DNA from 4 places in the Rhizobium sp. AN73 genome. Region 1 is predicted to be linked to each of the others. Evidence: riboswitches for the same ligand, from Rfam matches in the RefSeq annotation. Region 1 holds a riboswitch; each other region holds the start of a gene.
What was found. A riboswitch is a leader RNA that binds a small molecule or an ion and turns the genes downstream of it on or off. The one in region 1 is predicted to bind cobalamin.
Positions count from the first base shown of each region.

Region 2: another riboswitch for cobalamin. It lies ahead of RBH10_RS18475 (CbtB domain-containing protein); the one in region 1 lies ahead of RBH10_RS07470 (ABC transporter substrate-binding protein).
Region 3: another riboswitch for cobalamin. It lies ahead of bluB (5,6-dimethylbenzimidazole synthase); the one in region 1 lies ahead of RBH10_RS07470 (ABC transporter substrate-binding protein).
Region 4: another riboswitch for cobalamin. It lies ahead of nrdH (glutaredoxin-like protein NrdH); the one in region 1 lies ahead of RBH10_RS07470 (ABC transporter substrate-binding protein).

Region 1 is NZ_JARWME010000001.1:1,655,876-1,658,070, reverse strand. Features, by position in the region: partial or broken gene RBH10_RS07470 (ABC transporter substrate-binding protein) at 1-954, opposite strand, end outside; gene RBH10_RS07465 (hypothetical protein) at 889-1,044, shown strand; cobalamin riboswitch at 1,180-1,415, opposite strand; gene RBH10_RS07460 (GNAT family N-acetyltransferase) at 1,455-2,195, opposite strand, start outside.
Region 2 is NZ_JARWME010000002.1:1,726,876-1,729,070, forward strand. Features, by position in the region: gene RBH10_RS18465 (hypothetical protein) at 1-254, opposite strand, end outside; gene RBH10_RS18470 (CbtA family protein) at 259-984, opposite strand; gene RBH10_RS18475 (CbtB domain-containing protein) at 995-1,177, opposite strand; cobalamin riboswitch at 1,336-1,562, opposite strand; gene RBH10_RS18480 (cytochrome c) at 1,676-2,195, opposite strand, start outside.
Region 3 is NZ_JARWME010000002.1:938,251-940,445, forward strand. Features, by position in the region: gene RBH10_RS14580 (TolB family protein) at 1-580, shown strand, start outside; cobalamin riboswitch at 789-974, shown strand; gene bluB (5,6-dimethylbenzimidazole synthase) at 1,072-1,788, shown strand; gene RBH10_RS14590 (DUF2865 domain-containing protein) at 2,016-2,195, opposite strand, start outside.
Region 4 is NZ_JARWME010000002.1:2,515,153-2,517,347, forward strand. Features, by position in the region: gene nrdE (class 1b ribonucleoside-diphosphate reductase subunit alpha) at 1-634, opposite strand, end outside; gene nrdI (class Ib ribonucleoside-diphosphate reductase assembly flavoprotein NrdI) at 622-1,020, opposite strand; gene nrdH (glutaredoxin-like protein NrdH) at 1,033-1,254, opposite strand; cobalamin riboswitch at 1,568-1,793, opposite strand; gene RBH10_RS22335 (nucleoside triphosphate hydrolase) at 1,927-2,195, opposite strand, start outside.

The DNA of each region.
Region 1 (2,195 bases):
GCGGAAACTGCCTCGGCCAGCGTTTCAATTCCTTCGATCGTGCGGATGGTCGGGTTCATCGCCTGCGCGTCCATTTCAAAGACATGGCCGTCCTTGACGGCGGGCATGATGCTGGCAACCGGATCGGTGGCGAGGAACTTGCGCTTGACGGCAATGTCATCGGCGGGGAAACGACGGCGGTCCATCTTGCCGGCGACAATCACCGATGGATTGGCCTTGGCTATGGTTTCCCAACCAACGGTCGGCCATTCCTCATCGCTTTCAATGACGTTCTTCAGCCCGAGCGCGGACATGATGTAACCCGGTGCGCCATTGCGGCCCGCCACGTAAGGGTCGATATCGAGTTCAGCGCTGGAGAACCAGAAGACGGCGGAGAGCTTGCCATTTGCCGAGGCGATCTTGGCGCGGGCGGCTTCCTCGCGTTTCTTCAGGTCGGCCACAACTTCCTCGCCGCGATCCTGCACGTTGAAGATCTGCGCGAGTTCGCGGATTTCCTGGTAGATCAGCTCCATGGTGAAAACGGATTTGCGCACGCCATCGCCACCGCCGGAATTGTCCTTGCCCATGCAATCGGCCGGCGAGGTGTAGACGGGAATACCCAGTTCAGCGAATTGCTCAGCGGTTCCGACAACACCCTCTGGGCCGATCTGCCACTGGAACTGCGTCGTCACGAGGTCCGGCCTCTTGCCAACCACCGCCTCGAAGCTCGGATCGTTATCGGCCAGCCGCTCCACTTTGGCGTTGGCCTCCTCATAACCCTTCAGAACCGGGCCGATCCACAACGCCGTGCCCACGACCTTGTCGGCAACACCGAGCAGATAGAGAACCTCGGTCGTGCTCTGTCCGACCGATACTAGTGCGGGCGGGCGCCTGCTTGAAGGTGATTTCGTGGCCGCAGCTGTTGATCGTCAGCGGATAGACGGTTTCTGCCGCCTGAGCAGCACCGACGGGCAAGGCCGCGAATGCGACGGCCAGAAGACCGGCGGAAACCGGCAGGTGTTTGAAATGAAACATATGTTCTCCAGTCTAAATAAAGTGGCGTGATCCGCAGGCGCGCGCGTCAAAACGCGTAGCGACAGAGCGGCAGCATGTGTGGAGATGGAGAACGGGACACGGAATACGTTTCCGCAGACGGAAAGGTCATAATCAGCTCCTCTTCCGGGCATCCCCGCCCGTAACGATGGTCCATATTATGACGGCAGGTCTCCTGGCTCACGAATATGCGCCGTTCATCTGCCTTCCCGCATCCTTGAGGATACAGTGGCACGACGCTTTCACACGTCACGAGGATGAACGGCAATCCGCTTACAGTTGCGGGGGCAGCCACGGCATTGGGCGATAACAATCACCCGCACCATGTTCCCTATTAATCCCTTCGCCCTTCGGCTTCAGGAACCGTCGGTTTCTGACATACGGGGCAAGCGGCGGGGCGTCAATTGCGATAGTGCCGCACCTCAGCACAAAGACGGGCCTGCCAGCGCGAAAATCTTTGCGGCACCGGAGCCTGCCGGCTGTGGCAGGTTTTTCGACATGGTGGTCAGAGTTTCAATCACCACCAACCCGGATTGCGCAAGAAAATCAATGAAGTAACCATTGTCGCGCATCGCATCGAGGCGGACAAGCTCATCGTCGAGATCGGCAAAATGCCGTTTCACCAGCGCAATCGCATCCGTCTCGTCAGCCGCAACGACCGGGCCGACAATATGGCCTTTTCCTGCCGCCCGGCGCAGTGCAAAGCCGGTAAGATGGCCCGCCTCGAACAAACCGTAACCCGTATTCTGCGCGAGAAGACGCTGCAAAACGCCCCGGCGCGAAGCACCGAACGCTGCGCGGTCGATCTCCGCCACCTCTGGCAGATGATCTTCCGACAGTGGCTCTATTTTTTGTTTTCTGCCAAGCGCCGGCATCTCGAAAAGACAATTTGTCCGTCCCCTGAAGAGATGGACTTTTTCCGAATCCCCGGCAAAGCCGAGCCCGGAAAACAGCCGTCGCGACACATCCGTGGCGTTCAGCCGCAGGCAAACGGCGGGAAACTTCGCAACAAGTTTCCGCACCAGCCAGGGAGCAACGCCCTGCCCCTGCAGACGCGGCGAAACGATGACCATGCCAAGCGTCGCAAACCCATTCTCATAGGGAAACAGCATCGCGGTTGCGACAACGCGGTCGATCTCGTCAAGCGCGGCAAGACCGACACC
Region 2 (2,195 bases), on a different contig from region 1:
GCCCGGCGGATATCGCGGCTGTTGAGATGCAGGTTGCGACCGGCGGGCAAGGCCGAGCGTTTTATCTTCGCAAGTGCCGCAGCCGTAAAGGCGGCCTCGTGATCTCGAAAATAGGCGAGCGCCGCTTCCCGGTCGGGGTTTGCGCCAAGAACTGCCTTGAAGGCAAGGCGGTGCACGGCGCAGAAGGCGCCGTGACCGGGAACGGCAAAACGCAGCGCATCGAGTTCGTCACTCCATTCGGCTGCGTCCTGCATGGATTTAAGCCGACTGGAAACGCTTCAGGAAAAACGCACTCAATGTTCCGAGCAAGGCCCAGAAAACAAAGCTGGTCACGGTGGCGGCAACGATAAACTGACGCTCCAGCGGCAGCGGTGCCAGCGCGTGTTCGCCTTCCGGCGGCAGGGGCGCACCCACGACATGCGGGGCAACAATCAACACCAGCGCCAGTACGATGGCCCAGGGTTCGCGGCGAAACGCGATGAGCGCAATGCCGCCCGCGGTTGCGACAACCGTCGAAAGCCACCAGATTTGCCGTGCCTCAAGGGCGGCGGCCGGGCTTCCCGGCAGTTCCGGTGGCAGGCCGATCATCGGTGCGAGCATGACGGCGGCAAAACCGGCCACGCCCCACAGAAGACCTTCGCGCCAGCCGGCATTGGTGCCACGCAGCGAGATGAGGCCAGTCAGCACCAGCGCGTAACCGATCGCGGTCAGAACATTGGCAGCCAAGGTATAGGCGGTGCGCTCAAAACCATCGGCCGGAGCCCAGGCTTCCTCATTGTGCTCATGGGCGGGAACCGCAGCGGCATCCGCGCCGGTCGTGGCTGGAGCATCATGGCTGTGAGGCGCTTCACCGCCGGCATTTTCATAGGTTTCCGCCTTGAGGATCAGCGGTGTGGTGCCGAATGCCTGCATGGCCGAGACGGCAAGGCCACCGACGATACCGACGAGAACGGCGGTAAAAACGATATTACGAAAAAACGACATGCCTCACCCCTCAATGGCAGGGAAAAGCATTGGCATGACGTGTGTCATGCGCGGCATTGTGAACGGCTTCCACATGCGAAAAGCCGACAAAACCGACGACGAACAGGCCAAGCATGATCGCTGTCAGCGATTGTGCAAAGCTGCCCGTTTTGGCTGAAACGGCAGCATTTGCCGTATTCTGGTTGATGGACATGGTGACCCCTCTCCCGGCGCGACCCCGCGCCTTTAGACGCGGCGGAACGGCAAAAGCCGGACAGCCGCATGCGATACACTTCACCACGGGGATACGAGACTGACACAGGGAAGCAGCGTCGCCACCCTGAAATTCCGCTCTTCCGGACACCCCGCCGGCATGGACATTTCCGTGATGGCAGGTCTCCTGGCTTGCGGGTCAAAACCTGAAACACCTTCCCGGCATCGCCCTCGCCCAGATCCGGCGAGACAGCTTACCAGTGGCACTTCGCTTCAGGCTCTCCGCTCACAGTTGCGGGGGCAGCCACGAATGAGGATTTCTCCCTATCGTGTTCCCTTTTCACCTTCCGGAACGCCCGGAAGGAACCATCACAGGATTGTTATCCGTCGGGTGGGTGCGGGAGTCAATGGCGACGGCGCGTCCGACACCTCACGACGCTACCCTCTCGGCGTCATCCTCGGGTCAAGCCCGAGGATGACGGAGGAGAGGTATCACGCCCTACCGCGACGGTATCGCCTTCAGATAGGCGGCAATCGCGTTACGGTCGTCGGCGCTCAGATGCGCCATGTTCTGCTGCACCTTGACCATGGAGCCGCCGACGCTGTCGAATTCCGGGGTGAAGCCGGTTTCAAGATAGTTGGCAATATCGGCCGTCGCCCAGCTTCCGATACTTTTGGAACCGGGGGTAATATCGGGAATGCGGCCCTCGCCTTCCGGGTTGGGGCCACCGGCCAGCCATTTGCCTTCCAGAAAACCACCGAGTGCATTGCGCGGCGTGTGGCATTCGCCGCAATGGCCCGGCCCTTCCACCAGATATTGGCCGCGCAGCAATTCGGCATTGGCATCGGCAAGTTCAACACGGGGTGGCCCGGACGTATCGAAATAGAGGAACTTCCAGCCGCCCAGCGCCATTCGCATGTTGAAAGGGAACGGCAGCTCGTGATCCGGCGCGTCATTCTGGCTGGCGGGCAGAACGCGCAGATAACCGAAGAGGTCGTTGATGTCCTTCTGCGTCATG
Region 3 (2,195 bases), on a different contig from region 1:
CAAGGTGGAGTTCGGCAAGAGCGCCATCTATCTTTTACCGTCCACGGGCGGCACGCCGCGGCTGATGACGAAGAACCTTCCTTCCTACTGGCACGGTTGGTCGCCGGACGGGAAAAGTTTCACCTATTGCGGCATTCGCGATCAGGTTTTCGATATCTATTCCATGGACATAGACAGCGGTGTTGAGACGCGCCTTACCCGTGGTGAGGGCCGCAATGACGGGCCGGATTATTCGCCGGATGGCGGGTGGATCTATTTCAATTCCAGCCGCACCGGCCTGATGCAGATCTGGCGCGTGCGGGTGGATGGCTCGGCCGTCGAGCGCATCACCGACAGTGCCTATGGCGACTGGTTCCCGCATCCGTCTCCCAAGGGGGACAAGGTGGTGTTCGTCTCCTATGACGCCGATGTCTTCGACCATCCGCGCGATCTTGATGTACGCGTGCGGTTGATGGACCTGGATGGCGGCAATGTCGAAACGCTGTTCGAGCTGTTTGGCGGGCAGGGAACGATGAACTCGCCCAACTGGTCACCCGATGGTGACGAGTTCGCCTATGTGCGTTATTTCCCCGTGGAGTGATGTGATAAGGAGTGCTGCTTCCGTCATGCCGGACTTGATCCGGCATCCAGCCGACGCGCGTCTGCGCGGCGAAAGGATTCTTTTCAGCCCAAGGACTTGGGCTGGCTGGATTTCCGCTCAAGGCCGGAATGACGGAGGTGGAGGGGGCTCGCCATGGTCACATTGCCGCATCGCTCTGCAATATGCTTGTATTCGCAAGCTTTCTTGCCCATAGGTTCTTGCGTCAGGTGCCCGCCATTTGCGGCGGGAGAATCGGGAATCCGGTGCGAAACCGGAACGTGCCCAGCGCTGTGAGGCGGATGCCCTTTTTCTGATGCCACTGAAGCAATTCGGGAAGGCGAAAGCGGGCGGATGATGCCGAGTCAGAAGACCGGCCTGACAGGATAGACTGGCCCGCGTGGACGGCGGCAGGTTGTTGAAGAAGCGTGTCGTGCAGGCGGAAACCGGAGCCGGTTTTCGTGGCGGCGCGCCAGCATTGTTGGGGATAGACGATGCCGACCGATCCGCTCGCGACCAGTTCACTCGATGCCAATGCGTTCGATTATGCGCTTTCGCCCGCTCGCCCGTTTTCCGAGGAGGAGCGCGAGGCGATCTACCGTGTCATCGAAACCCGCCGCGATGTGCGCGACCAGTTCCTGCCCGATCCATTGCCGGACGATGTGGTCGAGCGTTTGCTGAAGGCGGCGCATTCCGCGCCTTCCGTCGGTTTCATGCAGCCGTGGAATTTCACGCTCATCACGGATGGTGCCGTCAGGCAGGCGGCCTGGGTTGCGTTCGCCCGTGCCAATGGCGAGGCGGCGGCGATGTTCGAGGGGGAGCAGCAGGCACTTTATCGCAGCCTGAAGCTGGAGGGCATCCGCAAGGCGCCGCTCAGCATCTGCGTCACCTGCGACCCGACACGCGGTGGCAAGGTGGTGCTGGGCCGCACCCACAATCCACGCACGGATGTCTATTCCACCGTCTGCGCCATCCAGAATCTCTGGCTTGCGGCGCGCGCCGAAGGCATAGGCGTCGGCTGGGTCAGCATTTTCCACGACAGCGACATTCGCGCCATTCTCGATATTCCCGACCACATCGAAATCGTCGCATGGTTGTGCCTCGGCCGCGTCGATGCGCTTTACACCGAACCGGAACTGGCGGTGAAGGGCTGGCGGCAGCGGGTGCCGCTGGAGGAGCTGGTGTTTCGCAATCGCTGGGGCGGGCGGTAAGGCGCGCGGAGGGTAACCCTGCTCCTTAGACGGCTCACACCTCCATCCATACTCGACGTCATCCTCGGGCTTGTCCCGAGGATCTGCCAACATGTCATAAAAAACGATAGGTTGCAGATGCTCGGGACAGGCCCGAGCATGACGAAGGAGAGATTTTCCAACCTTGCCATCAAACCATGAGGGAGCTTCGTGCTCACTCGCTTCGTAACGGGTGCACACCCGCGCCGTTATTGCTGCGGCTGTATGCCCTTCAGCGCCGGGTTCTTCAGGTCGATCCGGCCTGTCTGGTCGGGCAGGAATTTCGGGCCAATGACGCGGACGTTGCTGTTGTTCGGGTCGTAGTCGCGTTCGGGAACCGGTTGTTCCGGCGGCTTTGCGGCCTGCTGCTCAGCGGGTTTGTCAGTCTT
Region 4 (2,195 bases), on a different contig from region 1:
CCGAATTGATGGAGCGGCCGATGCTCTCCATATTGTCTTCCACGCGCAGCAGAAAACACGAGACCAGTTCACCGCGGCTTTTCTTGCCGGCGTTGAGAAAGGTCGGGGTTGCCGGCTGGAAGCGGCCGGAAATGATTTCATCCATCAGATCGCGGGCAAGTTTCTCGTCACCGCGCGCCAGAGCCAGCGCCACCATGCAGACGCGGTCCTCATAACGCTCCAGATAACGCTTCCCGTCGAAAGTCTTCAGCGTATAGGAGGTGTAATATTTGAAAGCGCCGAGAAAAGTCGGGAAGCGGAACTTTCTGGCATAGGCCTCGTCGTAAAGGTCACGGACGAAATTGAAGGAATACTGGTCCAGCACCTCCTGCTCGTAATATCCCTCCGTCACCAGGTAATCGAGCTTTTCCCTGAGGTTATGGAAAAAGACGGTGTTCTGGTTGACGTGCTGGAGGAAATATTGCCGCGCCGCAAGACGGTCCTTGTCGAGCTGGATTTTCCCTTCGCTATCGTAAAGATTCAGCATCGCGTTCAGCGCGTGATAATCCAGGCCCACATCCAGCGGTTTCTGGGTTACGGACGCCGGCGGTTTGGCATCCTTGTTGCGCGCGGCATTCGAGGTCAGCGTGTCCAAAATCGTTCCAATCCATGATTGACGTTGGCGACATCTTCCTCCGTGCCGAGAAGCTCGAAGCGATAGAGAAACGGCACCGCGCATTTACGCGACACGATATCTCCGGCAGATGCGAAAGCTGCGCCAAAATTCGTATTTCCCGCCGCGATGACGCCGCGAATGAGATGTCGGTTGGAGGGCTCGTTCAAAAACCGGATGACCGGTTTCGGCACCGCTCCTTTAATGCCGCCGCCCCCATAGGTGGGGGTGACGAGAACATAGGGCTCCGACACCTGAGGCACGTCCTCCTCGGCGCCGAGCGGCAGGCGAAGCACTCGCCGCCCCAACTTTAGAAGGAAGCGATGAGTGTTCTCGGACCGGCTGGAATAATAGACGATCAGCCCCATCGCGCCGCCTCCTCAGCTGATCGAGCCGATCATGTCCGGCCGGAAACCCGCCCAATGGCGTTCGCCGGCGACGACGACAGGAACCTGCATGTAACCGAGGCCACGAACGTGATCGAGCGCATCCGCATCTTCGGAGATATCGATGATCTCGTAGCTGACGCCGATGCGATCGAGCGCGCGATAGGTGGCGGTGCATTGGACGCAGGCGGGTTTGCTGTAAACGGTGACGTTCATGATTTCCTCTTTCGAAGCCGCTTTTGCGCACGGCTCAACATTGCCGATTGCAATCGCAATCGGGTGGCGATGGATCTGTCATTCAGGCGAGTTGCGGCTTGGAGCGTTTTGTTGCATTTCCGGACGTAAAACCGGGGTCCACTTTTCCTGGAAATGCTCCGGGCCACGTAAGATCACTCTCTACGCCGACGAGCGCAGGAACTTAAAAAAATGCACTGGCATGACTTCACCCCGAAGCTTGTTCTGGAAGGGGGCAGAAAAGGGCGCACGCAATTCATTTGCGTCATACACCTTCCTTCCGGACACCCCGCCCGTGGACGTTTTCGCTCAAGGCAGGTCTCCTGACTTGCGGGTCAAAACATCTATCCCGGCCTTCCCGGAGCCCTCGGCTCCAGTGACCCAAATCGGAACGATGCTCACCGCTTACAGTTGCGGGGGCAGTTTCGGCATTGCTCGGCCATGATGGCGTTGCGCACCGAATTCCCGTCTTAGCTCCCGACACTTGCGAGATCGGAAGAACCTCGAACACCACATATAGTATATGAGGAAATTTTTTCGTCAATAATTAGACACACAAAAGCCCCACCCTGTGGATCAAAAAGATTCAACACATGGTCAATGAAGGCTTAACAGCGAATGCTCGCTGTCACCCACGGAACGGGAAGGGTTGGCCTATTCCCAGATATCGATGTGAATATCGGCAGGCCGAGAGTTCTCGATCACCCGTTTTCCGTTGGGAAGATCGTTTTCGAAAAGCTTGGCGTGGATCTCAGTCGCATCGAGACCGTAGCCCTGCCATCTTTGCCGCAGGCGGTCCTCGAGCACCGCAACAGATGGACCCACGAAGATGGCGAGATCGAAGCTGACGGAGAGCTTCGTCCACGGCGCCTCGTTCAGCAGCAGGTAGTTGCCTTCGGCAAGGATGAAACGGGTCTCCGGCG